3 regions of the Massilibacterium senegalense genome follow, and region 1 is predicted to be linked to each of the others. Evidence: riboswitches for the same ligand, from Rfam matches in the RefSeq annotation. Region 1 holds a riboswitch; each other region holds the start of a gene.
What was found. A riboswitch is a leader RNA that binds a small molecule or an ion and turns the genes downstream of it on or off. The one in region 1 is predicted to bind cobalamin.

Region 2: linked by a shared signal. The riboswitch ahead of BN1372_RS10880 (hypothetical protein) and the one ahead of BN1372_RS06355 (ribonucleoside-diphosphate reductase subunit alpha) in region 1 are both predicted to bind cobalamin.
Region 3: linked by a shared signal. The riboswitch ahead of metE (5-methyltetrahydropteroyltriglutamate--homocysteine S-methyltransferase) and the one ahead of BN1372_RS06355 (ribonucleoside-diphosphate reductase subunit alpha) in region 1 are both predicted to bind cobalamin.

Annotation. Positions count from the first base shown of each region.
Region 1 covers NZ_LN831786.1:576,191-587,076, forward strand. The annotation lists gene BN1372_RS06315 (DUF3501 family protein) at 1-88, shown strand, start outside; gene BN1372_RS06320 (hypothetical protein) at 151-381, opposite strand; gene BN1372_RS06325 (coiled-coil domain-containing protein) at 600-2,120, shown strand; gene BN1372_RS06330 (hypothetical protein) at 2,591-2,863, shown strand; gene BN1372_RS14940 (polysaccharide deacetylase family protein) at 2,986-4,578, shown strand; gene BN1372_RS06340 (PaaI family thioesterase) at 4,636-5,043, shown strand; gene BN1372_RS15150 (hypothetical protein) at 5,067-5,228, opposite strand; gene BN1372_RS06345 (LCP family glycopolymer transferase) at 5,542-6,441, opposite strand; gene BN1372_RS06350 (ribonucleotide-diphosphate reductase subunit beta) at 6,631-7,656, opposite strand; gene BN1372_RS06355 (ribonucleoside-diphosphate reductase subunit alpha) at 7,803-10,001, opposite strand; cobalamin riboswitch at 10,118-10,295, opposite strand; gene BN1372_RS06360 (YveK family protein) at 10,555-10,886, shown strand, end outside.
Region 2 covers NZ_LN831786.1:1,511,093-1,521,978, reverse strand. The annotation lists gene phnE (phosphonate ABC transporter, permease protein PhnE) at 1-611, opposite strand, end outside; gene phnE (phosphonate ABC transporter, permease protein PhnE) at 608-1,411, opposite strand; gene phnC (phosphonate ABC transporter ATP-binding protein) at 1,408-2,178, opposite strand; gene BN1372_RS10890 (phosphate/phosphite/phosphonate ABC transporter substrate-binding protein) at 2,377-3,327, opposite strand; gene BN1372_RS15250 (hypothetical protein) at 3,704-3,865, opposite strand; gene BN1372_RS10885 (hypothetical protein) at 4,255-5,868, opposite strand; cobalamin riboswitch at 6,026-6,217, shown strand; gene BN1372_RS10880 (hypothetical protein) at 6,248-6,490, shown strand; gene BN1372_RS10875 (MFS transporter) at 6,528-7,721, opposite strand; gene BN1372_RS15700 (hypothetical protein) at 7,845-7,979, opposite strand; gene BN1372_RS10870 (permease) at 8,002-8,883, opposite strand; gene BN1372_RS10865 (ArsR/SmtB family transcription factor) at 9,039-9,323, opposite strand; gene BN1372_RS10860 (NfeD family protein) at 9,573-10,004, shown strand; gene BN1372_RS10855 (SPFH domain-containing protein) at 10,008-10,886, shown strand, end outside.
Region 3 covers NZ_LN831785.1:385,732-396,617, reverse strand. The annotation lists gene BN1372_RS02760 (superoxide dismutase family protein) at 1-323, opposite strand, end outside; cobalamin riboswitch at 473-665, shown strand; gene metE (5-methyltetrahydropteroyltriglutamate--homocysteine S-methyltransferase) at 802-3,075, shown strand; gene BN1372_RS02750 (hypothetical protein) at 3,117-3,305, shown strand; gene BN1372_RS02745 (HEAT repeat domain-containing protein) at 3,584-4,054, shown strand; gene BN1372_RS02740 (GTP cyclohydrolase II) at 4,070-4,798, opposite strand; gene BN1372_RS02735 (CPBP family intramembrane glutamic endopeptidase) at 5,246-5,881, opposite strand; gene BN1372_RS02730 (winged helix-turn-helix domain-containing protein) at 5,899-6,195, opposite strand; gene BN1372_RS02725 (hypothetical protein) at 6,188-6,778, opposite strand; gene BN1372_RS02720 (DUF7788 domain-containing protein) at 6,989-7,261, opposite strand; gene BN1372_RS15805 (DUF2828 family protein) at 7,376-7,537, opposite strand; gene BN1372_RS02710 (hypothetical protein) at 7,648-7,983, opposite strand; gene BN1372_RS02705 (helix-turn-helix domain-containing protein) at 8,226-8,456, shown strand; gene BN1372_RS02700 (DUF1836 domain-containing protein) at 8,541-9,104, opposite strand; gene trhA (PAQR family membrane homeostasis protein TrhA) at 9,248-9,895, shown strand; gene BN1372_RS02690 (GIY-YIG nuclease family protein) at 10,056-10,640, shown strand; gene BN1372_RS02685 (DUF2238 domain-containing protein) at 10,698-10,886, shown strand, end outside.

The DNA.
Region 1 (10,886 bases):
GAAAGTTTCACATCCTAATTTTCAATCAGAAGAAATTCTTCCAAAAGCAACAGTAGAAAGTTTACAAAAAGAATTAAGTGGAAACTAAAGAAATCGACAAGTGGCAGCTTGTCGATTTCTTTTGTTGCAACAGTGAAATGCTTCTACCTATCAAAAAACATTAATCGCTAAATAAGCTTCCCCATCAATATCTATCGTAATGATAATTGCTTGCTCCGTTTCTTCTACTGTAATTAAATGTTTCTTTTTCATAAAATCGATGGCGTCTTTTAATACGTCATGTTGATGTAACTCATCATAGCTTATTTTCTTTTGTTTTGTTGGATCACTATGTAAAGATTGCAATAATTCAATCATTAACTTTTTTTTCTGTTCGTGCAACTGTTTCGCCTCCATTCTTTTAGTATTAACATACAATGATTTGTACAAAAAGAAAAGGAAAAATACATAATGTTCATTATCTGGCCTTTTTTCGTTTCTTCTATCTATTATTTCTATTTTTTGTTACAATGAAGCTATCTTATCGAGTTGTAGCACAATGAAAATGAAAAAATATAGTTTCATTTCCGGATAATAAATTGTTCAAGTAGGGTGATTTTATGCAAAATATTTTAATGCAATCTTTTTTACATACGCGAGGACGCACACTTCGAATATTATATGCTTGGTTCCATCATTTATCATTCCAAAACTTATGGCAATCACGATTACGATATGCTTTAGGTCAAGCGGATAGTATTGAGATGATAATGGAAAAGGTAGAACAATCGACGGATGCATATAAAGAAATTCCTGATTCTACTCTTCAACTTCAGTTTTTATTAGAATTAGCTGATTTTTTAGGCATTGAAGTGTATCAATTACAAACAGAAGAAGATGTTCAAGAATTATTTTTTGTATTAATTGAGCAAGTAAACGAATTAATGATGGAATCAGATGAGAGTTATAAAGGAAAGAATGTTACAGACATCATGCAATACCAATTAAAAAAACGTTGTGAATGGGTAGATGACTGGTATGAAACATTAGAAAAAAATGCAAAAGAATATTTTCTTGCTGTATTAAAACGCTTTTTAGTGGAGTTATCTAATCAATCAGACAAAGAGGAGTATAAAAAATGGCGTCATTTAATGTTATCAGATATTAATCATATAATGAAAGAAAACGGCAGTTATCCATTGTTTCATGACGCTATTCAAACAGATGATGATTTTACATTAATGAAAAAAATCATGAATTTTTTAAATGAATTTTCGTATAAAGAAATAACAGAGTCGGAAACAATGGAGCCCACAAATCGTCCATTTCTTATTGAAATTGAATTTGCTGCTTTTCCACATTGGTTAAAAATGAATAAAGAAGTAATCGTACACGGAGAAAAGCAAGCATTACGTGAATTGTTATTGCCTGTTTTTATTTCAGAAATTGTCCTTCTTGGAGCACCAATGATAGAAAAGCTAGGGACACAACAATTATTAGATGCTTATTCTGAAGTACAACATAATCTAGAAAAACTATCGGAACAAATAAACGAATTAGAAAAGGAAAGCGCCAATTTATTAGAAGAAAAAGAACATGTTTATCAACAAATTTCTCATTTAATAGATGAATTTAAAGAAATTGATCAACAACAAGATGTCCGAATCAAGCAATTGTATCGAGCTATTCAAGAAAATAATATTCCGTTACAAGCAAATGATTTATTACTTACCAGTCTATTAACGAAAAGAAAGTTATTACTAGAAGACTTAGAAAATCCCATGAATCCGGGTGTCGAGAGAAAAGGATTGGGAAAATTATTTTTACCAATTGAAAAATTAAATTATAAACGAAAAATGCAACAAGATATTGATCAAGTAGAAGAAAAAATTATTTTGCATTTAATTGAGCATGAACCATCAGGTATTTGTGGAAAAAAAATTGGACAATACCATCAATCTGTATTAAAACAGAAAGAAATCAACGAACAAATTGAACAAAAAAAAGAACAAATGGCTGATTTAGAAGAACAAATGCAAGCAATAAAGGTAAAAATAGAGCAAATCCAAGAACATAAAAAAACGATAGAACAACAATTTTATATTCAATCGGAAGCCCTGAAAAAGAAAGAATATGAATAGACAGACTGGGGAAAACTATTTAATGAGCTAGGGAAGAGAGATTTTTCTCGAAAAAGGATAAACCAAGAGAAGGTTTTTTTATCAAAATCGGAGAAAATTCTTTTTCTTTTATCCTTTGTTAACGGGCGTAAGACACCCACTTCAAAATATTAAGGTAAGACCAAAATATGGGAAAATAGGGAATCAAACAACTCGTAAAAGATGGATAAGTGCATCTAATCATAAGCAGGAGAAAAAATTTCCTATATATGGAAGACTTTTTATTGAATACTTCTTTTTTCATCATTAGCGAAAACTCTTTTAGAATTAGTATGAGCAGGAGAATCTCTAATGCTTCTATGTGTTTTTGGAAATAGTGAAAAAATAAAATATTTTTAGAAAATTTTTAAAAAACAGTGACATCTTTTTTAAAAAGTGATATATTGTTATATAACAGAAGCGACCAAGGAGGTTAGAAGGGGGTTATATCGATGGCGCAAGAGTTTACAAACCAATTAGAGAAAGTAGTCGATATGTTGCGTGAACGATGTAGCTATGTTGATGGCGGGCTATTTCCAACATTACTTGAAAAATATGAAAAAGCTTTAAATAGAGTAGAAAATCAACCAAATTCGAACCTTACAATCGAAGCACTTAATATAGAAGATGGATCTAAAATTTTTTTACGAGAAGCAGATAGTTACAATGACAAATTACTAATCGAAATGAAAAAAACAGAGAGAATGGCTGAAAAATATTTTTAGAGAAGATAAAAAGGAAAATTCGTGTCCACACGAATTTTCCTTTTTTATTTCTTGGAACTATCGAATTAGTGCATTCGTCATTTATTATAGAGTAAAGTTGGAAGCAGAGAGGGAAAAAAGATATGGCAACGAAAAGAAAGTCGATTGTAGTGAAAAAAAGAAAAAAGCGAAATCAAAAAGATAAAACGACATTATTTTTTCTTAGTGGTAGTGTTTTCTTTTTTATCTGTATTTTAATCGTCATGAGCTTTTTTCAAGACGATAAACAACCGCCATTAGAAGCGGCAACCGTAAAAGCTGAAACTGCTGTTTTTATGAATCCATCAACACGCGCAGAACGGATTAGTTTCCTTGAAAAAGATGTTCAACTGTTTATTATAAAAGAAGGAAGAAAGCAAGACGGGAATGATTGGTCATATGTCACAGATGGTGATTTAGAAGGATGGGTTTTAAATGACTGTTTAGAATTTCGTCAAGTAAAAGGTATTGTGCTGATTCCAAAAACATTACTTTCATTGAAAGAAAAACCTTCTTTTGATGCTAAGGTAAAAAAAGAGATGCCAGGAGAAACGAACATTACTACTAAGTCTATTACTAAAAATAAACAAGGGGAAGTATGGGTTAACGTTGTTTCGAAAAAGGAAGAAGGTTGGCTCCCGCTTTCTATGATTCACATTGCCAATGATGAGACATTAATACATCAATCTATCGTATTTGTAAAACACTCATTAAATGTAAAAAAAGAAAAAAATAAGTCATCTGAAACTATTACTTCATTAAAAGAAGGAAATCGACTATATGTGAAGAAAGTAGAGAAGGATCAGAATGGGGCTACTTGGTATAAAGTAAATATTGATGGGGAAGATGGTTTTGTTCCTAAAAAAGAAACCGCAAAAAAAATGAATGTAACGTATTCGGTATTTATCCATGAAGATAGAGTACCAATTGTTAGAAAGCCATCAAAAAATGCAGAAGTAATCAATCATCTATCTTTTAATACAGAAGTAATGCCAGAAGAAGAAGTAATCAATGCAAAAAATGAAATATGGTTTAAAATGAACTTAGAAAATGGAGAGGTCGGTTATCTTCCATTTGAATCTGTTAGTCAAGAAAAAACGAAGGTTGCCTATTTAACATTTGATGATGGACCGACAGAGACAACGGAAAAACTATTAAATATATTAAATCAACATGATGCAAAGGCAACATTTTTTATGTTAGAACCACACATTCGTGAGTATCCAAAAATCATAAAAAAAATGATAGAAGATGGGAATGCGGTAGGCTCTCATAGTGTTAGTCATAATAAAGCATTGGTGTATGCATCGAAAGATTCTGTTGTGTACGAGATGCAGCAAGGATTAGACACAATTGAACAAGTGAGTGGAGTGAAAAGTCATTTGATTCGAGTTCCTTATGGTAGTATCCCACATATGAAGCCAGAATATATTCAAGCTGTCGAGGAGCACGAGATGCTACTTTGGGATTGGAATGTGGATAGTAATGATTGGCGTTATAAAAACAATCAATTTATTGAAGCTACCATGGCACAAGTGCAACGAATAGAAGAAAAAGGGCAATCACCTATTATTCTGCTTCATGATCGACAAGTAACAACAGAAGCATTACCAGAGTTAATCGAAAGGTTACAAAAATCAGGATATCAATTAGAACCATTAAATGAAACGATGACCCCATTTATTTTTCCACGGTAAGAAAAAAGAATCTAAGCTAATATGGTATTGAATGAAAGAAATGGAGGAGGAAATGGAATGATAATACATAGTCGTGCAAAGCAATTAGAAAATGGTCCTATTTGGGACTTTCTTGGTGCCAGCATTCAATATGCACAAGATGGAGAAAGTATGGTAGAGATGAATGTAATGGATAAAGTAAAACAAATGTATGGCACAGTACATGGTGGCATTTTAGGAACATTAATTGATATGGCAATGGCAAGTGCTGTTGCATCTACCATGTCAGAAGAAGAAAATGCTGTCACTGTTGATTTATCGTTACATTATTTAAGTGCTGCAAAAGAAGGAAAATTAATTGGAAAAGGAAAAGTCATTAAACGTGGGAAACGAATGGCCTTTTTAGAAGCAACCATTTATAGTGATGATCGCTTACTCGTCACTGGATCAGCAAGTTTTATGATTATACAAAAAGAGAAAAAATAAAAGCATGGATTTTCTCCATGCTTTTATTTATGGACTATTGGCACTTTAACTTGTTTTTTAGTCAAAGGTTTTTGTAGTTGAAGGTCTCGAACGATGATTTTCCACTTGTCAGCGAGATTTAAAATATCTTTTTCTGTGATGACTAATCCTTTGGCTTGAAACATTGCTTGAACAGTTTTACGCATGTGTATCAGCTCCTTTAGGATTTTTCAATAAGGATAAATGTATTTATCCTTCCTTACTTTTACTATACAAGCCTTTGTACAATAAGTAAATAAATTTTGATAAAATTCACAAATTAAAAAAAAATAACCAGATAGATGTGCCTTACATCTATCTTTTTTTATCCTCTCTTTCTTGTTATCTACATCATCGTATGACTACAATAAAATAATTAGAATTGCTTATCAAAAATTTCATTGAAGCTATACATGTATCTGAATTCAACAAGTAAATACAAAAATCCACCTTGCAGTCACAAGGTGGATTTTAAACGTATTATTCTAGGCTAGTTTTTAAGGTTTGTTGTACATCATTAAGGCTAGTTTCATCTGGAATAAAGTAATATACTCTATCTATTTTTGTTCCTTGTCCTTTTAATTGTAATGTTTCAATATTATTTCTGGCAGTCGCATAATCTTTCTGGAATTTTTGCATTTCTTCTAACGTTAAATTTGTTTGAACGTTATTTCCAATGGATTTTAAAATATCATCCACTTTTGTAATCGTGTTTAAAGAAATGGCTTTATCGACAATTCCTTGGATTACTTGACGTTGCCGTTCTTGACGACCAAAATCCCCTTGAGGATCTTCATAGCGCATTCGTACATATTTAAGCGCTTTTTCTCCATCTAAATGAATATTTCCTTCTTGAAATTGTGCGCCATCATAGTTGAAAGAAAAACTGCTATTGACATCTACGCCGCCCACCGCATCGACAATGTCTTTAAAACTTTCCATATTCACTTGTACATAATAGTCAACAGGAACATCTAATAAATGTTCGACAGAATCCATAGACATTTTTACACCGCCAAACGCATAGGCATGGTTAATTTTGTCTTGTGTATTTCGTCCAACAAGTAACGTACGGGTATCACGAGGTATACTAATCATTTTCGCACTATTTGTTTTTGGATTAACAGTCACATAAATCATCGTATCAGAACGTCCACGATCGCCAGGGCGTTGGTCTACACCTAATAATAAAATCCCAACAGAATCTTTATTGTTTAAATTTACTTCCCCTGAACGTTTCGTTGATTGGCGATCAATTGGTTTATGTATTTGGTCAGCTGTATTTGTTAAATTGTTATATACATAGATACCATAACCAACAATGCTAACTACAAGAACGCCGATAATAGAAAAAATAGTAATAAGAATTTTCTTTTTCATGGCAAAAATAGTCCTTTCTTTCCTGGTTTATAGTTTGAAAGAATTGTGAACGTATATCTAAACATCCAACATTTTCTTTCATGCGTAGGAAGAGTATCCTTTTTTGTAAAGTTAGTCATAAGGATAGATGCACGACATATACATTATATAGGAAAGAGAAGGAAAAATTAATCTTTTTTATGATTTTTTTTATAAATCACTAAAATCGAGGCCACTTGATTTCGTATAACTCGTTACTTTTTGTTCAAAAAAGTCTGTTTTGGTTTCATTGATTCGTTTGAAACTTTCGACCCATTTCATTGGATGCTCTTTCACTTCTGGATATAGCTCTCGGAAACCTAAGCTGCGCATTCGTTGATTCGATAAGTAACGAATATATCGCTCAATGACTTCATCTGTTAATCCTAAAAGTTCATTTTGTGCAAAATGTTTTCCCCAATTAATCTCATGTTCGACCGCTTTTTTCATCATATTTTCTAGGTATGTAATCATCTTTTCATCAAATAAATCAGGGCGCTCCTTTTTTAATTCATGAATCATGTTACTAAATAAGGCAACATGTGTTTCTTCATCACGTTGAATGTATTTAATTAACGTTGCGGTCATTGTCATTTTTCCATTTCGTGCAAGCGAATAGAAAAAAGCAAATCCATTATAAAAATAAATCGCTTCTAATAAATAATCGGCCATTAACGTATGAACAAAATTTTCTTCCGTAGGTTTATCTACAAATTTTTGATATTCATCCGCAATAAATTTATTGCGCTCAAACAAAACAGGATCATTTCGCCATTCATCATAAATTGCATTTCTAGCTTCGGGGGAACAAACCGTATCTAAAATATAACTATAACTTTGTGCATGAATTTCTTCTTGAAATGTTTGGATATTTAATAAACTTGTTACTTCTGGTGCTGTAATATAATCGGCTAATTGCGGTAAGTTTTCACATTGAATAGAGTCTAAAAAGTTAAGGAAAGAAATTACTTTATCAAAAGCACGTCGTTCCGCTGCTGTTAAAGTTGGAAATTGACTTACATCTTGGTTTAAGGAAATTTCTTCAGGAATCCAAAAGTTGTTTAACATTAATCGATATAAAGAATGAGCCCAACTGTATTTGATTCGGTTCCATTCTCGTAAATTAGTGGAGTTCCCACCAATGAGAGAGGATGTCCCTCGTTCGCCTGTTTCGTTAAATAATCGTTTTTGTTCCATTTTAGTAAACGCTTCCTTTCGTAAGATAAGTGATATAAGATTACCTGGATAAATAACCCGTATCTTCATGAAAAAGGAGAAGATACAATGGTAAAAGGTATCTCCACTTCATCCGAAATGGAGATAACGAGAAATGCTGACATTTATCAAGAAGAACAACTAATACATTCATCAATTTCCACCGTGCGATTTCGGACATAATAAATTGTTTTAAGCCCATTTTTCCATGCTTCGATATAATATTGAAGAAAATCCCGTGCAGAAATCGTAGGTGTAATGTATAAGTTAAAACTTTGTGCTTGATCCAGATGTTTTTGGCGACGACCAGCGGCTTTGATTGACCAAAATTGGTCAATGGTATGTGCTTCTTTGTAATACCATGTTGTTTCAGGTGTTAAATCTGGTGCAGCTTGAGGAATTAATCCATCTTTTTTCTCTTCTACGAAAAATTTTGCAAATAATGGGTCAATACTTGCAGTTGTTCCTGCGATTAAGGAAGTAGAAGAGGTAGGAGCTACAGCCATGATATAGGCATTACGCAATCCGTTCTTTTTAACTTGTTCTTTTAAGGTTGTCCACTTTTCATCCTCGTAATTTCTTTGGGTAAAATAGTTCCCATTTTCCCAATCACTTCCGTTGAATAAAGGATATGCTCCTTTTTCACGAGCTAGTTTATTTGATGCCTGAATGGCATAATATGAAATTTTTTCATAAAGTTGATCTGCATATGCTAGATGTTCTTCGGATTCCCAAGCAATTTTCTTTTTCACTAAATGATGATGGTATCCACTTGTTCCAACCCCAATGGCACGATACTTTTGATTGGTCACTTTTGCTTGTGGGACAGGATAATCGTTCAAATCAATCACATTATCAAGCATTCGTATTTCTACTTCTAAAATTCGTTTTAAATCTTCTTCTGTTTCTACTTTCCCAAGGTTAATAGAGGATAAGTTACAAACAACAAAATCACCTGGTTTTGTTTTTGTCACAATGACACCATCTTCTAATGTTTCCGAAATAAATTCTGTTGCACGCATATTTTGCATAATTTCTGTACATAGGTTAGAACAATAAATCATGCCTTCATGTTTATTTGGATTTAATCGGTTAACGGTGTCACGATAAAAGATGAAAGGTGTACCTGTTTCAAAGGCACTTTTCATAATCATTTTCATAATGTCGATAGCAGGGATTTCTTTTTTTCGTAATCGTTCATTTTCCACACAGGCTAAATAACGATTTGTAAATGTTTTTTCTTCGTCATCATCGTAACAATCTTCTAAACGAAAGCCCATTTCTTGTTCTACTTCATATGGGTCAAATAAATACCAATTTTCTCGTTGGATCACTTTTTCCATAAAGATGTCTGGAATACATACACCAGGAAAAATATCGTGAGCTTTTAAACGATCATCGCCATTATTTGTCTTTAATTGTAAAAATTCTAAAATATCATAATGCCAAATATCGCAATAGATTGCAACAGCACCTTTGCGCATTCCTAATTGATCGACGGCAACGGCTGTATTGTTATAGTTACGAATCCAAGGAATAATCCCAGCGCTTACTCCCTTAAATCCACGAATACTAGAGCCACGAGCACGTAATTTTCCTACATAAATTCCCATGCCTCCACCATACTTGGAAACTTGAGCAAAAGACTGGTCGGTATGATAAATGTTCCACAAACTATCTTCAGCTGTGTCAATAAAACAGCTAGAAAGTTGATGAAAAGGACGACCAGCATGAGCAAGTGTTGGAGTTGCGACGGTAATTTCCAGTTTTGATAACACATCATAAAATTGTTTTGCCCAGTACACGTTGTCCTTTTCTTTAGAAGCTAAATGCATGGCAATCGTCATGAAACGATGTTGAGGCAATTCCCTTAGTTTTCCTTCAAAATCACGAACGAGATAACGTTTTGTGAATAAAGAAAGTCCACTGTAGCGGAACAGCAGATCCCGTTCTGGATTTATGTAAGAACCAAGTTCGTCGATTGCAACCTCTGTATATGCTTCTAATAAGTAATCTCCATACAATCCCTTTTGAACTAACGAGGATACATGATTAAAAAAGTTGTCATAAGGGGAGGAAGTAGAATATTGGGCATAAAGTGCTTGTAGCAAGATTCGGGAACTAACCCATTCCCATTCGGTTTCTTCCATCGTTGTTTTTTCAACAGCTGTGCGAATCATTAGTTGTAATATTTCTTTTTCTGTTAAGGAAGGAGTTATTTGTATATTTACTTCTTCTATAAATTTTTCTTTGTTTAAAGACGGAAAGTCATGGAATGCAAAATGTAAAAATTCATTCAAATTATGATCTGTGAAAAAATGTGTCATTTTTTTCAACCTTTCTATGGTATAATGAAAAAAGCTCAATTCCATTTGGAATTGAGCATAAAACGACAAAAAAACAGTATAGAATCTTTGCCGTTTTATCGCTTAACTCCCGAAGGATAAAACTGTTTAGATTGGTAGGTCTCCTGGCTTAGCTTCATCCAAATTTGAACCCTTCCCGTTTTAAAACAGTGGATTGTTCAAACTGTCAGCTATACAGTTGCGGGGACAGCTCCAGCTTTTCACTGAATTCCCTTTTAAACTCACTAAATGAGTGCCAATACTAAATATAGGTATAATATTTATGGGTAATGACTATATATAGTGATACTTCATTTGATTTCATTTTATAGAACTTTTTTTCATATTGCAAGTCTGAAAAAAATAAAATGCGGATTTCTAATGGATGATTTAGAAATATCTTTTCTTAATGTAAAAAATATGTTATGAATATACTAGTGCAAAATGTTTATTACCTTTTATTATTTTTTGAAAATGAAAGGTTTATTTACTTTATATATTGAAAAATAGAAAGAAACGTATAGGAGAGAAGGTAATGGAAGAAACTATTAGTTTGAAAGAAATTTTTGAAACGTTAAAAGAACGATTTCAATTAATTGTTTTTATTACGTTATTTGCAGTATTAGTAACGGGTGTAGTTACATACTTTTTTATCACACCTGTATATCAAGCTTCCACACAAATTTTAATTAATCAATCGCAAGATTCAAATCAACCGACATTAGATGTGAACCAAGTAAGAACAAATGTAGAATTAATTAATACATATAGTGTTATTATAAAAAGTCCTACGATTTTAGATAAGGTGAATAAGGAACTAGGATTAAATATGACATCGGATGAATTAGGAGCACAATTAGAAGTAAC
Region 2 (10,886 bases), 930 kb from region 1:
AAGCGATAAATAATGAACGAAAGATAGCTTGGCAATACTTGTGGTAAGACAGCAAACCAAAGTGTTTTAATAGGGTTGGCACCAGAAGCGATTAATGCTTCTGAAGGACCGAAATCTAAACGTTCAATGTCTTCTGAAATCAGTTTACCGAGCATTCCGATAGAGTGAATCCCTAAAGCTAGTACCCCTGCAAATGAACCAGGTCCAACCGCTTTAATGAAAAGAAGTGCCATAATAATTTCAGGAAAAACACGAATAAAGCTAAGTACAAATTTTCCACTTCCTGAAATGACGTTCCATTTACTCCTATTAGATGCTGCCCAAAATGCAAATGGAACACAAAGTAATGCCGAGATGAATGTTCCGAGGATAGCGATTGCTAATGTATCTAGTAATCCACGTAGTAAATCTTCGCCACCTGGGTCATACACATAGTCCCAGTCTGGATGAATCAGTCCTGAAATAATGGAAGAAACGACTTCTCCGGATGTATCGTTTATCTCCACTTTTGGCATCCCAGCAAATGCCCAAATATATATAAAGATGATGATACAGGCGACTAGCCATTTTCGATAACGTTTCTGTTTTTTCGTTATAGCCATTTCACTCATATTAATTTCTCCCGTAATTTTGTACTAATAGTATCAATAATCAGCACAACCACTAATGTATAGATAATAATAGTAGCTGTTTTATCGTATTCAAAAAAGCCAAGTGTTCTTTCGTAATAAAGCCCAATGCCTCCTGCTCCTACTAACCCGAGTACGGCAGCGGCTCGAACATTTACTTCAAATGTATAGAGAACAAATGATAAAAATTGAGGCAATACTTGTGGAATCACCCCAAAAACAATCCATTTTATTTTATTTGCACCAACAGCTGTCATCGCTTCTAATGGTCCGGAATCAATTGATTCCATCGCTTCGAAGGTTAATTTAGCGATAATTCCAATTGAAAATACGGTTAAAGCAAAAATACCTGGAAGTACTCCAATTCCAAAAACCGCAACAAATATAGAAGCTAATAATAAATCAGGAATGGTACGTATTAAATTTAAAAGAAACCGAGTAGGAATCGTGATAAATGGATGTTCAAATACATTTCTTGCTGAAAAAAGAGCAATCGGAATGGCAATAATTGCTCCGAATGTTGTCCCTAGAATGGCCATTCGAATGGTTTCTAACATTGGTTGTGTGATATTAGATACATAACTCCAATCGGGTGGAAACATTTCACGTAAAAGATCAAGCATATTTGGTAATCCTGTCACGAGCATGGCTAATGAAAAATCTACTTTCCTACCACTTAGCCATAAAACAAGTAAAAGGAGCAGGAATGTAAAGAGATGTTTTAATTTATTGGATGAAGTAGAATGTAAGGTAGACTGTTCGTTTATTTCGAATGGTTTCATTTTACCACCTCAAGCAGTTCATCCTTTTGAATCGCCCTTCCATAAATTTCTGCAAATTTCTCATCAGTGGCTTCTTCTATGGTCCCATCAAATACAATTTCTCCTGCACGTAACCCAATGATTCGTGTTGCGTATGTACGTGCTAAATCAATAAAATGGAGATTGACAACCATTGTAATTCCTAGTTCTTCATTAATTCTTTTTAAATCGTCCATTACTTGCTTTGTTGTGAGCGGATCGAGGGATGCGACTGGTTCATCCGCTAAAATAATTTTTGATTCTTGGGCAAGGGCACGTGCAATAGAGACACGCTGCTGTTGACCGCCTGAAAGTTCATCGGCCCTTGCATATGCTTTATCTAAAATATTGACACGTTCTAACGCACGCATTGCCAGTTCTTTATCGTGTTTTGGGAACATACCTAACATCATTTTGATGGTGGAATGATACCCGACCCGACCAGATAAAACATTTCGGATGACCGTCGATCGTTTAACGAGATTAAAGTTTTGAAAAATCATTCCTATATTTCGACGAATTTGATATAATTCTTTTCCTTTTGCTTTTGTAATAGACTTTCCGTCAATCAAAATTTCACCGGATGTTATTTCGTGAAGACGGTTAATCGAGCGGAGCAACGTAGATTTACCTGCACCGGAAAGGCCAACAATGACGACAAATTCTCCTTTTTTAATAGATAGATTCACATCATGAAGCCCTTTCGTTCCATTTGGATATATTTTTGACACATATTTAAATTCAATCATATGCGAACCAACTTTCTTATTTTTTGTTAAGGATACGTACGAGTGCTTAAAAAATAGCGGAGGTAGATTGAAAACTCGCGCTACAGAGAGATTTTTTTAGAAGGAGAGAAAGAAAATGACTGAGACCCGAAGTAGTATCTTCGTGTGCCCAGTCATCTTCATTTTTTCATTCACAACAGTAGGAAAGACTAGAAAACACTACTCTGTTTGAACTTTCTCTCCATATTCGCGGACAATGTCAAATTTGCTGTCATCAGATTCCACATATCCTTCATGAGAATAGATGTCACGGATAATCTCTTGTCCTTTTTTGTCTTTACCAATCGCGATGAATGCTTCTTGAATTTTTTTCGACCATTCTTCATCTATGTCAGAACGAACGGAAATTGTATCATTTGGAATTTTTTCAGTGAATTCGATAATCTTTGTTTCGTCAAATACTTTTGGATAGTCACCTTTTACAACATTACGTGCATCTTGGAATGTTACAGCAGCGTCAATTTCCCCATTTAAAAGCGCAATAATCGCTTGGTCATGCCCTTTTAGGGTAACTGGTTCCACATCTTTTAACGGATCAATTCTTTTTTCCATTAAAGAAGCTGCTGGCCAAACATATCCTGCGGAAGAGGTAACGTTTTGATAACCAATTTTCTTTCCTTTTAAATCTTCTATTTTTTCAATGCCAGAATCTTTTTTCACAATAAAAATGGATTTATAGAAATCTACTAATTCCTCTGTAGGGGTGCCATCTTCATCATTCACTCCAAAACGTTGTGCTTGAAGGATTACTTCTGCTGCCCCTTTTTCCTTTGCTAGTACATATGCGGTTGGAGGGAGAAATCCAACATCCACCTTTTTCGAAGCCATTGCTTCTACAATTGTATTATAGTCTGTTGATACACTTACTTTTACTGGGATACCCAATTCTTTACTTAACAGTTCTTCTAGTGGTTTTGCTTTCGCTTCCAGTGTATCCGCATTCTGTGAAGGGACGAATTGAACTGTTAATTCTTCCGGTACATAACTAGTTTCTGCCTTGTTTGTTTCGCCATTGGCCTTTTGAGTTGTTTCTTCTGAATTACCGCAACCGACAAGCATACTAGCAGCCAGGGCAAACGAAATCCCGACTCCTAACAATTTTTTAATCATTAGCTCCAACTCCTACACTACAAAATTTTTATGACTCTTCTATGACTCTAACAAATATATATTGAAAAAATGTTAATAAATTGTAATGAAATAATTAAACTTTGTAAAAATGATATAAAATTGTGTTTATATAACAACTGAGAAAAGTGTATTTTTTGAAAATAAGACCAAACTTTCTTTCATAGAAGTTTGGTCTTTCAATAATTTGTTTAATTACTTATATTCCATAATTATATATATTTCTCAGCGATTTTCTTTCCAGAATGCTTCTTTATATATTTTTGTAAGGATGATAATTTTGTCTGTTGCACTTTTTCCTTTTTTCCTCTTGAATAGAAGAAACTCTAGAGGAAATACTTTTAGCTGTGCCATCATTTCATATTAATCCTTGTGCTTCACCATTCGCTAATGTTAATAATTTAAGTTGAAAGTTGTTTTTATATGAAGAGGCAATACCAAAAATATGAATGGAATCTCCGCTTTTAAATTGTTCTTGAAATTGCGTGACCATTATTACTGTTCGACTATCCACACGCACACGCGTTTTAATTCCATCCGTATGGATTACATCGAATTAAAAAAAGTTTCCTATTTCAGCTAGATTTTCAATGGTTACATTTTCTAATTTTATTCATTGTCCTAGAGTGCTTTCATCCACTTCTTTCACAACCTTAGGTGCTAGAAGGTCTTTTGTCCCAGTTTTAGTAAGTGAAATGATATCTGTAAGTTCTATTTCATTGTTATATATGGTAGTAGGTGCCGTGATTTTTACTACATCACCTACATGAAACCCGTCCTCATGTTGAAAAACATAAATACCTGCTGTCTCATTTTGGATATAAAAACCTTTTTCGCCAAATAAGCCTGGTTGTGATGTGATGACACCTTCAATGGTTACTAACGACCCTTTTGGTGCTTCTCTTGCTTCTAAAAGGAAATGGTTTCAGGAAAAGTTAGTGTTTCATCTGGTAACGGTTCACTATTTACATTATCAATGGTAACTATATTGGTCAGAATGTTTGTTTTTTTATGTTTTAAACGAAGATTTGCTTGTCCCTCTGTTCCTGGCTTTATCCGCACGGTTAATTCCTTTGTTGCTTGTCCAAATAAGTCTGCGGTTACGGAAAATAGTTCACTGTATCCGTAGGAAGTAGGCCATGTTCCATCTTCTCTTTGGAAGGATGCAATTTGCGTTCCACCATCTAAATAAATACCTATTCTTAAATCTGAAATTGTTTGACCTGGGAGAAGATTATGAACTTGTAATCTAATGTTAAATTCTTGCCTGTTTGGTAGTATTTCTTGGTGAATAAAAGAGTAAGTGGGTTTCTGCTCTTGTGTGACTGTTGAGCCGTATGAACCTGCTTTAAATGTTAAGGAGTCATACCATTTATAACCGGGTTCAGGTTCTGCCCATGGTTCTTTTTGAGGTTCTGTAGAGTTTGCTGGTATTTCTATTTTTAGTTGAGGTGATGGATTATCGAGCGGAATACCTGTCTCTGCAAAAGTGGTATAGTTTTCTTTTTTTGCTAGCCAATTGATTATGTTCACTAATAATTTTTCATCATCTTGTTCTTTAAAGCCGTCATATGTTTTCTTGGTAGTACCAGTATCTTCTCGTACATACTTTGGGGTTGCATCTTCAACGGGTGAGGAATCACCTATGAATGCTGCTTTTCCTTTTCCATATTTTGAAATGGCTGCATACGGTCCTTCTTCTATACCCCCGCCGAAATATACACCTTGATCGACTGAGTAATTCCATTTATCTGCATTTGTTAGTCCAGTTGGTACATAAACAATTCCTTTTGCTTTAGATGAATCTGTTATTGCTAATGTAGAACCTGCATGCATAGCGACGGATTGAACTCCTTCTGTAATGCCAAACGTATCTTGTGAGGGAGCAATCAGTGTAGCGTTCACATTTCCAATTGCATTGTAACGGAACTTAATTCCAAAGTTTTCGGAAAGCCAATCTTTGCTTTCTAATTCTTGCATTGCAAACGACATTTTCTCATCTGTATTCATTCCTTTAGATGGATCTTCAAATGCTCCCCTTCGATAGCCATTCATTATTTCAGAAGAATCCCAGCGATTTTTATTCCGGTCTGCATTGTAATGATCGGAAACAAAAAAGATACTTCCGCCATTCTCAACAAATTGAAGCATCGCATCTTGTTCTGTTTTTTTAAATGGAATATTTGCTTCAGGAATGACAAATACATCATATGCCTTTAAATCATCGTATGTAAAAGGTACTGTTTTTCGCAGTTCTTTTACATAATACCCTTCTTGTGAAATGGCATTGGCAAAATCAGAAAAGGCCCCGTCTATTACCCAGTCGGCAGCTCCAGCAGTTTGACCGTGTGAATTGTCAAACAACACATTCATTCCATTCGGATTTGCTGGGAAAATTTCAGGAACCGGATCTGTTGGACCTTCGGCATTCGCGTTATTTGTGCCAACCAATGCTGGTGCAAGACTAAAAAATAGAACAATGGAGAGCAACGTTTTTAATAAAAATGGTGTGCTCTTTTTCATACACAATCCCTCCCATATTTCCGCCTTTTAAACAATTACTTCCTTATCCATTGTAGGGAATAAATATAAGTATAAGGTTAAGTATTTGTAAAGTTTGTATAAAATTTAAAAAGAAAAATACACAAGGAAGTACATGTTGTGTGATATACTAAACATAATTGGATAAGTGGAGATTGGTAATTGTACATACCGTACAATTTTAAAAGGGAAGTTCGGTGCAAATCCGACGCGGTCCCGCCACTGTAAGTGTAATCATTCATACAAAAAACCACTGTCATACTATGTGATGGGAAGGAGTATGAATGAAGTGATCACAAGTCAGGAGACCTGCCAAACTCGACACACCCAAAATCCTACGGAGTATAGGAGGTGTATGGCGATGCATATGCACAAAGATTTTCGCCGCAATTCTACACGCGTTGATGTGATGACAGTTGAATGTAAATTGCGCGAAATTTTGATGAATAGCTTTGTTGATGCGAAAAGCGCTTCATTGCAGTATTCATTAGATGAACTTGTTTGTTTATTGATCGAACAAGTAGAGGATGAAGCGGTTAAACGAGTGCGACTTCGTATGTTAAATGAAGCATTTCAAAATGTACGCAAAGAATTGATTGGGTAAAACAAAAGGCTATCTTTCCGCAGATAGCCTTTTTTAGTTAACCTGTATATTTTGTTTCTTTTCCGAGGAATAAAACAGCAAGAACACCGATAAAAATGGAAATAGCAAAAATACTAAAAATCGATCCAATCGACATGTTTGCTGCTACTAAATAACCGACCATGAGCGGTCCGAAAATACCGCCAATTCGTCCGAACGAAGCAGCCATTCCTGCACCTGTTCCGCGAATGTGTGCGGGATATTGTTCAGGTGTGTAAGCATACATCGCACCCCATGCACCTAAGTTAAAGAAGGAGAGCAAAATACCAGAAGTCATCAACATCGTTAAGGTGTCGGCATTTCCGAAAAAGTACGCACTAACTGCGGTTCCAATCAAATATGTTACAAGTACAAACTTACGACCGAATTTTTCAATAAACCAAGCAGCAGTAAAGTAACCTGGTAGTTGAGCAAGCGTCATAATGAGGACATATTGGAAACTTTTAATCATCGCAAATCCTTTTAACACCATGACAGAAGGAAGCCATAAAAACATGCCATAGTAGGAAAATACAACACTAAACCATAATAGCCATAACATCGTTGTTCGTTGGATATATGGTTTTGTCCAAACACTTTTTACATTTTGCCACACGCTTATTTTTTCTGTTTTTGGTTGCTTTGGCATCGTATCTGGTAATTTTAATCGAAGGACAACAGCATAAAGAGCAGGAATCGCTGTTAATAGTAAAGCAACCCGCCAGCCGTAAGTTGGAATAATAAAGTAGGCAATAATCGCTGCCACAATCCATCCTAATGCCCAGAAACTTTCTAAAAGTACGACAACTTGTCCACGTTTTTTTGGATGAACACTTTCACTAACATAAGTAGAAGCAACGGGTAACTCCCCACCTAATCCAGCACCAATTAAAAAGCGAAATACTAAAAAGATTGCTAACGTTGTACTCAGAGCGGAAAAACCACTTGCTAATGAAAAGAGTAATAATGTAATGATAAAGACATGTTTACGACCGATTTTATCGGCCATTGCTCCGAAAGCAAATGCCCCGACTGCCATCCCGATGGAATTAATACTTCCAATCCATCCGATTTGTTCTGGTGTTAAATTCCAATCTTCTTTTAATGCGGCGTTAATAAATGATAACAACCCAACATCCATTGCGTCAAACAACCAAGCGAGTCCGGCGATAGATAGTAATTTCCTAGTTGATAACGGTTGCTGTGACCCCATTTTTTTCGTCACATGAGTCATCTCCTTATTTTCATAATCATACTCTTTTAAATATTTACGAAAAGTATACAGATGTCAAGACAAAATAAAACCTATAGTTTCTCAAAACTATAGGTTTTGTACTTACTTAGTTTTATTCTTTTCTTCGGATTTATTCGATTCTTCATTCACTTCTTCGATGACAACGTTACAACAGCATTCCTTTTTTTTTGGTTTTAATTGTCCGAAAAAACCTTTTAATCCTTTTTTTTCACCCATTTTGTCACCTCCTTTAACAGTCTTATAACATGTATTGCACGAAAAGGCCGCTCAAAATGGCAATCAATAAAACAGAAACCATAAAAATGAAGACAAGTTTTCGTTTGAACAATTTACTTAGTAAAATCATTTCTGGAATACTAGCACCAGCACCACCAACAATTAAAGCTAAAATAGAGCCAATTCCCATTCCTTTTGTTAAAAGCGCACTACTAATAGGAATAATTGCTTCCACACGAATGTACATTGGAATCCCGATAAGTGCAGCGATTGGAATTGTCCACCAATGTTCCCCGCTAGCATATTTTATGATGAAACTCTCCGGAATAAAGTTATGAATAGCAGCCCCGATAAAGACTCCTAGTAAGATATATGGTAAAAGTGGATAAAAAAATCCCCAAGCATCAGCTAAAGCGAGTTTCCATTTCGGAAGATCGGTATTTTCTTCTTTTTCTCCACGATGAACTCGAACTTTTTTTACCTCTTTTTCAAAACCTAGCTTTTCCCAAGTGAATCCTGTCAGAATGGCGAAGAAAAACATCATAATAAAATAAACGATTGTAAATTTTACTCCAATCAAACTAATAAACAAAATAAGGATAACCGGATTAAGGAGCGGCGAAGCAATTAAATATGCAATAGATGGACCAAAGGGTGCCCTTGATGATAAAAGTCCTGCTAAAATTGGAATGGTAGAGCAAGAACAAAAGGGCGTTAATGCTCCAAATAAAGCTCCGTATACATAACTTAGCCACCGTTTTGGACGATGAAGTACTTGTTCTATTTTTTCTGGCGTTACTTTTCTTTGTAAAAAACTTACGAGAAAACTAATAAAAATAAATAATCCAATCAGTTCGATGAAAAGTGTTAAAAATGTTTTACTGAAGGTTAAAAAAGTATCCATTGTTTCCCCCTAATTTAAAGAAATCTTCCCTTACACATAGTTATATACACTGTTTCCCCAACAACTGTTTGTAGGTGTCGCCTTCCTATTTTGAATGGGGATCTTGCTTCACGTTAATGAGGGATTAAAAATTGATTGATAAAGTCAATGAAAAGTTACATTTTCAACAGGTTAGATGATAAGACGCTCGTTAATACATCTTTATTAAGCGAATAATAATTCCACGTACCTTGTTGAGATTTTGTAATTAAATTTGCATCTAATAAAATTTTCAGATGATACGATAGTTTAGATTGTGATAAAGAAAATAAATGAATAAATTCACAAACACAAACCTTATCTTTTTGAGATAAGATATCAATAATAGCTAACCGTTTTTCGTCACCTAATGCTTTAAAAATAGGGTGACAAGCAGTAAGAGAGAGAGAAGGTTGGTACATAATTTTTCTTGCTCCTTCCTTATATCAAAAAAAATTGATGTAAGAAAAGCATACCATAATAATAAGTTCATAAACAACAGCACAATTTTCTTAAGGAAAAAAAACATATCGTGGTTTCAAATACAAGGTGGTAAAAGGTACGTAAATAATTGGTTGAAACTATTTCTTCTTCTATTTCGTATTTATTAATAAAGGTGTTCTTATTGTGGAAAACAGGGAATAACTCATTATAAAGAGAGGAGGTTTTATATGTATCTGTGGATAGGAATCTTTATTCTTTCTTTGCTCGTTGAATTGATGACTGTCTCGTTAATTTCTATTTGGTTTAGTATAGGAGCGATTGTCGCTTTTATTGTAGAATATTTAGGATATTCCATTAGTGTACAGTGGATCGTCTTTATTGTTGTATCATTTATACTAGTTTTGGTAACAAAACCGTTTACGAAAAAAGTGTTACAAAAGAAAGTGGAAAAAACAAATATAGATGCTTGGGTTGGCATGGAAGTAGAAGTAATAAAAGAAATTGCACCACATCGGGACGGGGAAGTAAAAAAAGATGGCGTTGTTTACGATGCAAGAGTCGTAGGAGGAGAAACGATTCCAGTAGGAGAATGGGTAATAATTGATCATATTGAAGGAAATACTATTTATGTACGAACGAAAACATTGAAGGAGGCGTAATCAATGGGAGTAGGATTATTCTTTTTTATTATTGTCTTAATTTCTATTTTACTATTATTTGCTTGGAACATTCGAATTGTTCCTCAAAGTCAGGCATATGTGATTGAGCGCTTAGGTTCATTTAAACAAGTGTGGAGCAATGGATTACATGTTAAAATTCCGATTATTGAACGAATTGTTTCGAAAGTTTCGTTAAAAGAACAAGTAGTAGATTTTTTACCACAAGCTGTCATTACTAGTGATAACGTTACGATGAAAATTAACACCGTAGTATACTATCAAATTACCGATCCTAAATTATACACATATGGTGTGGAAAGACCGTTAATGGCCATTGAAAACTTAACTGCAACTACATTACGTAATATTATCGGTTCAATGGAATTAGACCAAACGTTAACAAGTCGTGATGCTATTAATACACAATTACGCACTGTTTTGGATGAAGCGACGAATCCATGGGGAATTAAAATTAATCGTGTGGAATTAAAAGATATTATCCCGCCAGAACAAATTATTCAAGCAATGGAAAAACAAATGAAAGCAGAGCGGGAAAAACGGGAAGAAATTCTTCAAGCAGAAGGTAGAAAAACATCTCAAATTTTAATTGCACAAGGGAATAAGGAAAGTGTTATTTTGGATGCAGAAGGGAACAAGGAAAGTATGATTCTTGCTGCAGAAGCAGATAGAGAAGCGGCCATTCGAAGAGCAGAAGGGGAAGCGGAAGCAATTCGTATTGTCCAACAAGCACATGCGGATGCGATTCGATTAATTAATGAAGCAGATCCTGAAAAAGGATACTTAACATTACAAAGTCTAGAAGCATTAGCGAAAGTAGCCGATGGAAATGCAACAAAACTTATTATTCCATCTAACCTTCAA
Region 3 (10,886 bases), on a different contig from region 1:
TGTGGTTGTTTGGTCGGGTTCCAGTGCCCACCTGCTGCTTGAAAAGGATCTTGTTTGTTCCCGATGGAGCAGTCGCCAAGTTCGTGAATATGGAATCCATGTGGACCGATTTGGGGGCTCTTTTTTGTAGCAGGTTGATACTTTGGTAGACCTGTTACTTCCACATACACTTCTGTTCCATAAGGATGATTGAAAAAAAGAACAATGCCTTGTAAATGAGGTGCGAGTGAGCTAGTGATTAATTTAGCATAGGCTTGATTTTGTCCAGTATGAATAGAGTGTGAAGCACGCATAGATGATACGTAAGGATAATACATATACATTTTCATTCCTCCTACCATTTTCTTTATGCCCATAGTATATGCACCTAATATATAATGGTGTTATTTCAGAATTTTTAAAAAATAATCTTGACAATCTTATTTTCTTCCGATAGAGTTTTATTAAAGTTTGACAAAACTTTTACAACAATCAAATATCGTTGGGAACAGGTACTTTGAATTGACATGATTCAAAGTTTAAAGGGGAATCCGGTGTAAATCCGGAGCGGTCCCGCCACTGTAATAGAAGAGTCATAATCTATACGTCACTGGTATTGTTTACTGGGAAGACCGATTATGATGATGACACTAAGCCAGGATACCTGCCTGTTCTAACAGCACTGTTTGGAAAACCTACGGGAGATAGGGAGGTGTTAAAAATATTGAGTAAATAATCAGGATATTTTTGCCTACTTTTCGTGGTAAAAATATCCTTTTTTATTTTTAGGGAGGAATACGATTTATGGGAGGGGTATAGATAGTGGTACAAACGAGTAATCTTGGTTATCCTCGCATCGGCGATTATCGAGAATGGAAAAAGACGCTCGAGTCCTTTTGGGCAAACGAAATAAATGAAGTGCAATTTCTAAAACAAATGAAAGACATTCGTCTTTATCACTTACAAAAACAAAAAGAAAAACAAGTTGACATTATTCCAGTTGGTGATTTTACATTTTATGATCATGTGTTAGATACAGCGGTTATGTTTGGATTAGTCCCGGATCGATTTCAGTATCAAGGGAATGCAGTATCTTTATCGACATACTTTGCGATAGCGCGTGGCAATCAAGAAGCACAAGCAAGCGAAATGACGAAATGGTTTAATACTAATTACCATTACATCGTGCCGGAATGGTCAGGTCAAATACCGACTTTGACAGAAAATAAACCGTTAAAGGCGTATCTTGAAGCAAAAGAAGAAGTAGGTATAGAAGGAAAACCTGTTTTGCTTGGTCCTTTTACATTTTTAAAATGCTCCAAAGGTTATGAACAAAATCAATTCGAAGATCTATCAAAAGCACTCCTTTCACCATATAAACAGCTTTTATTAGAACTACAAGAAGCCGGAGTAAAATGGGTACAAATCGATGAACCATCGCTCGTAACGAGTATTTCAGACGATGAGATGAAACTAGTCGCACGCATCTATCGTGAATTAACGCAAGAATTACCGAATCTTTCGATTATGTTGCAAACGTATTTCGAAGCGGTTACTCATTATGAAGCAGTGATAGGTTTACCTGTACAAGGAATCGGATTAGACTTTGTCGCAGGGTATGAAGAAAACATGCAAAATGTAGAGAAATTTGGATTTCCAAAGGATAAAGTGCTTGGAGTCGGTATCATAGACGGTAGAAATATTTGGAAGGAAAACTTGCTTTCTGTACAAGTAAAGTTGGAGAAATTATCAGCAATGGTCCCTAGTGAGCGGCAATGGCTTCAACCTTCTTGTAGTTTGCAACATGTACCTGTAAGTGTAAAGTACGAAGATTCGCTTCATCCGTTATTAAAACAAGCACTAGCTTTTGGTGATGAAAAACTTGAAGAACTACAAGAAATAAAACAATTTATGACAGCAGCCGTAAGTGATAAAGAAACGATAATGCAAACTAATCAAGACATTTTCACACAATTAGCATCATCCGAATGGCGCACACCTGTAGATGATAAGCCCGAAGACATACGTACAAAAAGAAGTCTTCCATTCCAGGAAAGACGCGTCGCACAAGAGGAAAAATGGCAATTACCGTTCCTTCCGACGACAACAATCGGAAGCTTTCCACAAACGACAGATATTCGACGTATTCGCAGAAAATGGCGTAACGGAGAATTAGGAGACATGGAGTACGAACAAGTAATCAAGCAAAAAATCAAAGAATGGATCGATATCCAAGAAGAGATTGGATTAGATGTACTTGTTCATGGTGAATTTGAACGAACCGATATGGTTGAATTTTTCGGTGAAAAGTTAGAAGGATTTGCATTTACGAAAAATGGTTGGGTACAATCGTATGGCTCACGTTGCGTAAAACCTCCTCTCATTTACGGAAATGTGAACTTTATTCAACCGATGACCGTAAAAGAAACGGTATATGCACAATCTTTAACGGAAAAGCCAGTCAAAGGAATGATTACAGGACCAGTTACGATATTAAATTGGTCGTTTGTACGAAATGACGTACCTCGCCATGAAGTAGCGTATCAAATCGCAAAAGCACTCATTCAAGAAGTACAAGAATTGGAAAAATTGGGAATTGAAATGATTCAGGTAGATGAACCTGCGTTACGAGAAGGATTACCGCTTAAAGTAGAAAAATGGCAGGAATATTTAACGTGGGCAGTGAGAGCGTTTCGTCTTGCCACATCGGATGTGTTAGACACGACGCAAATTCATACCCATATGTGCTACAGTGAATTCAGGGATATTATCGATGCGATTAAAGCATTAGATGCCGATGTGATTTCGATTGAAACATCACGTAGCCACGGAGAATTAATTTATGACTTTGAACAAAATATTTATGATAAAGGGATTGGCTTAGGTGTTTATGATATTCATAGCCCACGTGTTCCTTCTGAAGAAGAGATGCGTAAAGTCATTCAAAGAGCTTTGTCTGTTCTTCCGAATGATTTATTTTGGGTCAATCCAGATTGCGGGTTGAAAACAAGACGGGAAGAAGAAACGATTTTAGCACTGAAAAACATGGTGCAAGCCGCAAAACAAGTACGGAAAGCACAAACTGTATCCAATTGATATTGTAATCTTCCCATCGTGTAGGGAAGGAGAGGTGAAAAATGAGAAACGAAATTGTCTATTTTTTAACAAATGTTCAGGATGAACTAGTCATGACAAGCGTGATCGAAAACCTCGATTTTCAAGGATTAACAATGTTATTTCATTATTTACAAAGTACGGAAAAACAGACGGAACAAAAGTGGTTGAATGTTTTTCATAAAACGATCGAAAAACGAATTTGCTCGTAAGACAAGTAAATTCAACTATATTCATGTTTTACTACCCTTATGCAAGATGAATAATCCTATAGTTACCATGCCTCGCATGTTTTGCTTCTTTCTTCGAATAATGTGACGGCATTCATTGAGTAAAAAATAAAATGGTGGTCGAGCCTTTCAAATCAATTTGAAAGTGTTCGGCTTTTTTTTTCAAAAAAAAAGGAATAGTCATGGTGTAGTGGAATAGAATGGAATGATATGGTACGTTGTAAAGAGAAAAAAATGATTCAATTGAGCGGAGGTATCCTATGTTTTGGGATAATCAGGAAAGCGAACAAATAATCAAACAATCTGGGGAAAAAGTGATACCGGTGTTAATTGAGTTACTAACAAAGTCAGAGGATGTAGACACGCAAAAAAAAGTGATGACGATTTTAGGGGAGTTTGGCGAAGTGGCAAAAAGTTCGGTTCCTACGTTAATGAATTATTTACACCATGCACAGGAAGAACTTTGTATGACTTCAGCTTTAAGTTTATCGAAAATCGGTTCGACCTCGATTCCTTGTCTAGATGAGATGATACAAAAAACAGAAGGACGTCCTAAGTTTTGGGCTACTTGGGCATGGACACTTTTACATGTAGATAAAAATCCCGACAACAGCTTGCGAATGTTACGGAACATGTATAAGCAAGCAAAAAGTGAATATGAGCAGATTGCGGTAGAGGAAGCGCTCGGGAAAATAATGGCGCAGAAGTTGGCCGTAACGAAAAAGGAGTGAATGATTCACTCCTTTTTAACGTTGTAAATGCCCCGAACGAGCAATTTTTGTTTGAATGTAACGCTCGTTATAGGAGGTTGTTTGGCACCAGACCGGAACGCGTTCTTTAATCGCAACCCCCGCTTGTTGTAGTTGCGTTAATTTATCGGGGTTATTGGTGATTAAATGAATGGGCTTCGAACGTAATGATTGTAAGACGGCAACTGCTTCTTCATATACACGAATATCATCTTGAAATCCTAATGCTTCATTTGCTTCTATGGTATCAAGTCCTTGTTCTTGTAGGAGATAAGCCATCGCTTTATGAAATAAACCAATCCCTCGTCCTTCTTGGTTAGCTAAATAAAAAATGGCACCACATCCTTCTTGAACAATTCGTTCTTTCGCTGCTTGAAATTGTTCACCACAATCGCAACGACGACTACCAAAAACGTCCCCCGTGTGGCAAATACTATGAAAACGAACAAAGGCGTCTTCTTCTTGGGCAAAATCTCCATAAACAAGAACAGACGAAAGTTGTTCGTTTGCTAATGGCTTTTGATAAAGGAAGTTATATACTTCTTCAACCGTTGCAGCGTTGGTAATCAATTCATGGTTCACCCACGTGTACCATGAAAAGAGATAAGTTTTGCCATTAATTTTTAATGGCATTTTCATCGGACCGATTAAACAAAGATGATGATGTTCATCTGAAATCATTTGCATATATGGACGTATTTTGTCCAGTGTCATTTGTTTTAGCAATAAAGGTGCACCTCTTTTTTCTATTTTCTGTATTATACCATAAATCGTAATGATTACGATTTATAAAGATTATAGAATAATAGAGGGAATACTCGCCTATGGTAAAATGAAAAATAGTAAAGATGGGGGAGAGGATAACGTATAAATGGATATTCAGAAGAAAAAAATCATTAGTTACGATAAATAGGTTAGTAGTAATAATGATTTTTGTTTCTATAGGTTTTGTGTCAATCAAAACAGTTTACTTTCATTGGAACTCGTATTTGTTGCTGTATTCATGCGACGTTTTTTAGGAGCAGGCTGGCTGTTATCGGTTCTTTTGATTTTAAAATTCTACCACATTTAAGAAATTATGAAGGAGATAAAGCAGTAAGCTCAACTAAGAATCTATAATCAAATTCACTTTCTTTCATATTCATTATCTTAAAGTTTGCTAAATTGAACATATTAGTTGTCATTATTTTCGCTTTTTTTTACCCTACTGTTCCACTTTCCTGTTACGGCAGAAAGTATAAGCCAAGGTTCAATGAATAAATTAATCAATATATGAGCCACAATTGGTGCAAGTATATTACGATCAGCTATAATGTACAAAATGGCTAGTAATCCACCAAGAACGGTAGTTGACAATATCACTGGAAGAGCAATTTTAAACTCTCCTCTAAGAAGAATCCATACTCCATGTGCTAAACCGAAGATAATGGCTGAAGTTAATACTTGTATGGTTATTGAATAGTCTAAACTCATTAGCCAATCCATTACTATTTGCCTGAATAAAATCTCCTCTAAAGTACTAAAAATGAATGCAGCCCATATACCAATCACTTTAAGCCAAGAAAATGTAAACAAGTGCTCATGAACAAAGGGAATAACTTTAGCAGTATACATAATATAGACAATGGCAATTACAAAAGTAAATATCCAAACTGTAGGGTTATTAAATGCATCGGAATTAATTCCTAATCTATGCTTGATAAATTGTTGAGGGTTTCCTAAATACCAAAAGAAAATATGCACGGTTAAAGCAATGGATGGAATTCCTAAAACCAACCCTGCAATCGTTTCATCTTTTCGATTATACATATATAACAACTCCCATTCTACTTACTTATATTTAAAATTGATTCTAGTGATTTAATATATTCTCTATAAGCGTGTGTACCTATGTCTGTAACGGTTACAATTGTTTTAGGTCTTTTCTTTACGAATGTTTTTTTGATTTCTATATAATTTGCGTCTTCTAACTTTTGTAAATGAGAACCTAAATTTCCATCAGTGATTTCTAAGGTTTTCTTTAGAAAAGTAAAATCGCATTCTCCGTATGTCATCAGCAGACTCATAATCCCAAGTCTTACTTTTGCATGAATTAAATCATTCAAATGTTTTAGCTTACTCATTTTTAATCCCTTTTCTATTTAGCAAAATTCCAGTTAATAGTAGGCATCCTCCACCTAAAATTGCAAAGATTATATACATATAATCTGATAAAAATGAGTAAGTAGCAGTTCCAAGGACAATCAACCATAAGCCCATGAATAAGATTGTCCTTGTTAGAATAATACCTAATAATATATACAAAATAGAAATCAATAAAAAACTGTACAAGGCAAGATGATGAAATGAAAGTGGCAATAATTTAGAGCCAATAAGAAAAACAAATATATAAAAGATAAACAAGAATCCAATCCATAACATTTTAAATTGATTGTTCAAGAATTTGGGCATAGGGTAGTTCTTTTTTTGTTTTAAAAAGATTATGCCAGAGAAAAACCAACCAACTACTGCAAGTAAAATCCAAGCTGTATTAATTACCGACATTGAACTAGTAGAACTAATTAAAAAGCCAATAATCCATATACATCCCCAAACAATAAAGTATGGTGCTGTTTGTTTTCCATAATCTTGTTTGTGATTTATTAATGTTTTTATATGGGACAAATTTTCTATAATATCTTCTTTATCAATTGGTTTTTTTTCCAATTTAACTCCCTCCTTAAGAGTACTCTGTAATACAGAGTATAATACAATTTTACTTTAAAGTAAATAAGTTTTAATTAAGAAGAACTACTTGATATTATGCCATATCTTGTAATTATGATAGTTTTATAAATTTTACACGATAATCCGAATACCTATGTTTTTTGCTGTTTGAAAAAGATCAAAAACTGCCCCTAGATTTGTATTCATTTCTCAGTTAGCTTGACAAATAAATTTCGTTTTACTAACAAGATTATGACCGATAATACGTATTAACTCTGGGTGATTTGAAAAAGGTATAAACGTATTGTCGAACGTGTTATGTTGATTTTTTTCGGCAATGAACATACTAACAGCTACTTCTAGAGGTTTCCCATGCATTGAACCAGATACATCGATAATAGCCAGGGTGTTTTCACTGAAATCAGCCCAATCCTTTTTGTACGTTTCCCACCTTTCAATTAAAAATGTTGCTTCTTGCTTCATTTTGCAATGGATTGCTTTTGAAATGATTTGGCCTGAGATGAGCGTCTTTGTATGCATTGTTTGTTTGCGGAGATGGGCATCTTGGATAAAATCAGCAAATCGCTTTTCGGCATTTCATAAAAATGCTTGTCGATATTTTAGCATCACTTGTGAAGGAATGGCAGGATAAGAAATGGTATTCCATTCTTTCCTAGACATTTTTTGTTCTACAATCCCAATCTTTGTACAAAGGGAAGACAATGTTTTTCGATATTGTTTTGGTTTTACCTTTTTCAAACTTACACTTGGTAACCATTTTGCAAGCAAAGATGGTTGTTATACAAGTATATCTTCTTGTAACTGTTTCGTAATGAGATGTAAAACAGCTTGAAATCAAATAAATCATCCTATCGTCCAAGTGTCGAAACGAGGTGAAGATTTTTTAGCAATACTTCTTCGGCAATTGTTGTTAAATGTTGTAGAATTAAGCAGAAATATCGTCTTTCTCCTAATCCTTCGCGAATATGATGAATGAAAAACAGTAAGCGTAACGCGCTCCGTTTATTTTCCACATACGCTGTTTCAAACAAGCTGTTATGCACTTTCTCATGGGCATAACGAATAGGGCCTGCTGCTGCAAGATAATCTACAAGGAAACCGTTTGACGTTTGGTACATTTTTGCACCGTTTGTCGTGTAAGACACATTCATGTCCTTTTTTATGTAATCCATAATGGATACCATAAAAAATCATCCTCTCTAAACACAACGTTTTTAAATAGTGAATAAAAATTGATGCTAGATGGAACTGGATATAAAGGAACTCAACAAATAAAAATGGATGAATATATTGGGTAAAATAGGGTGTTGCTATAGATGACTTTTTAAAAGATGCCAATAAATAGTATGTCTATTTAAAATCTATTTTTTCAATAAACGTGTAAAATGATAACAGGATAGTTTAGTCTAGGAAGGAGTTGTCTTTTGTGTATTTAACGGTAAAAGAGACAGCGGCATATTTAGAAATGCCAGAATCATATATTGTACAATGGATTCACGAAAAACGAATTCGAGCTGTCTTTGATGGAGAACAATACTTAATTAATAAAGAACAGTTTAATCATCATTTAAAACAAGTGGAAAACATGAAGAAGCAATGGGAAGAATGGCTAACTGAACCTTTACCCGAAGATATCGATGTGAAAGATGAAGACTAAAAAAACTTCAAGAGTTTCTCTTGAAGTTTTTTGGGTGTAAAGATGTTTTCTCTACGTAGCAAAATGGTGTGCGGGGCATTACGATTATGATTGCTCCATTTCATCTACTAGTTTTTCGGCTAATCGGCGATAAAAATTACTCATCGTGACTAACGACGACAGCAATAAAAGATTGAATAACTGTTTATTTTCGATACCAGTAGTTTCTTCTTCTATTTCTTGTACTTTTTGTTTCATTTCTTGTTGAAATTGTGTGACATTTTTTTCTGTTATGTTTAAATAATGTTGATAAAATTCCTCTAAATGAAATGTTTCATCTTTCTCTACAGCTTCATTTAAAGGTGTTAAAGACGTCTTAATGTCATTAATAGAAAGTGCCCCTTTTAATTGGTAGATGAAACTAATTAACATAATATGTTCTTTGGAATATTTTTTATTTTTGATTGGAAAAAATAATTTCCCTTTTGCATAATTGTTGATCATCGTTTTTGTTAATACCTTTTCATTTTCATTTCTTGTGGTGTTATGAAAAGTATTTTCAAAAAGCTGTACGATTTGGTCTACATACAAATCAACATTCGGGATATCTTCCGTGTTAATTTGATTGTGTAAATGTAAGGATTCCATTAATGTTTCAATTTCTTTCATCAAATTTCTCACCTTTGTATATTAGAATGTATGTTTATCGTATTATGAAATATGTAAAATGTAAACCTTGACCGGATGGGGTAATGCACGTATAATTATATGTAGTTTTAAAAACTACATATAATTATATAAGGGGTGTTAATATGAATACCTATATAAGAGAACCGGTAAATGCTTTTACACATTTAGGTGGAGCGGTGTTTGCTTTTATTGCTTTACTTGCAATGGTTGTAAAAGTTTCGATTCAAATGCCTTCTGTGACGTCGATTTTAGCAGTCATGTTATTTGGAATAGGGATGATGGCATTATATACAGCATCTGCTGTTTACCACGGAATAGTGGCGGATGAGCGGTTGATTGCTTTTTTGCGAAGAGTCGATCATGCAATGATCTTTGTATTAATTGCAGGTACGTATGCACCATTTTGTTTAATTACATTGCAACATGAAAACGGTTGGTTATTATTTTGGGTTATTCATCTTGCCGCATGTATCGGTGTTATTTTTAAAATGGTATGGTTTAACAGCCCTAGATGGTTGTCGACATTAATTTATATTCTGATGGGTTGGTTCGTCGTCATTTTCTTCGGCCCATTATCGATGAATCTTAGTACAAATGGTATTGTTTTATTAGTCGTAGGTGGTATTTTTTATACCATTGGTGGAATGATTTATTGGACAAAACCAACATGGTTAGAATTTAAACATATTGGTCATCATGAAATTTTTCATATTTTCGTATTGCTCGGTAGTTTGGAACATTTTTTATGTGTGTATGTATATGTCATTTAAATGTTTTCGTAAAGAAAGATTAAGGATAAATGTATGGAAATCCATATATTGATTCTTAATCTTTTTTTACTATCTATAATTATGATAAAATTACTATAAATGACGATACGAATGTCATGGTTAAAAAGGATTGTCTCATTATACGTAGGAGGATAGAAAAATGAAGAAACATTTAGCTGGATATATATACATTGTATCTAATCCGAGTATGGAAGGACTAATAAAAATTGGCCATGCATCAGATGTGAAATCGAGAATCCATCAATTAAATAAAGTAATTGAAGTCCCCACTCCGTTTCAATTAGAATTTGAGCAATTTTCGCATGATGTAAGACAAGTAGTATTACTCATTCATAGTGAGTTGTACGATGCAAGAGTAGACATTATGCGTCCTTACTTTTCAGTGGAAGTAGGAAAAGCGGTGGAAATTGCGAAAAATATGATTCACAAAGTAGAGGAAAATCCATTGTATTTTCAGGCGCTATTTCCTGAAAATGACCAAAAGTGGGATGAAAAAACTGCAGTACAAGTTGTCAGTCTTTATAAAAAAGTACCAGACATTAAGTTTGTTTCCTCTATTATTGGTCGCTCTTTTATGGAAGTAGAATTATTTTTAAATTATATCGGCGTGTTACATACTACCGAATTTTCTAAATTCATTCCTTATTTTAAAGGCATACCGAGGAATTGTTATCAAGAGGGAACGTTTGATAAACTCGTGAATAAAGTAATGGTGAAAGTATAAACGTTCGTTTGGTATAATACATACTAATTATGGTATCTAGTGAAAGAAGGGAAAGTGTTGAAAAAAATAAAAGGTTCCATTTTAACGACCGTGATGTGGTGGAGTGTGACGTCCGTTATTACCATTTGGAGTTTCTATCTATTTTTTGACGGAAGAACACAAAAAGCATTTATGGGTGTTTTAACCATCGTTTCGCTAATTGTTTTAGCGTATTGGCAAAGGAAAACACGTCATCCTTTTCCACCT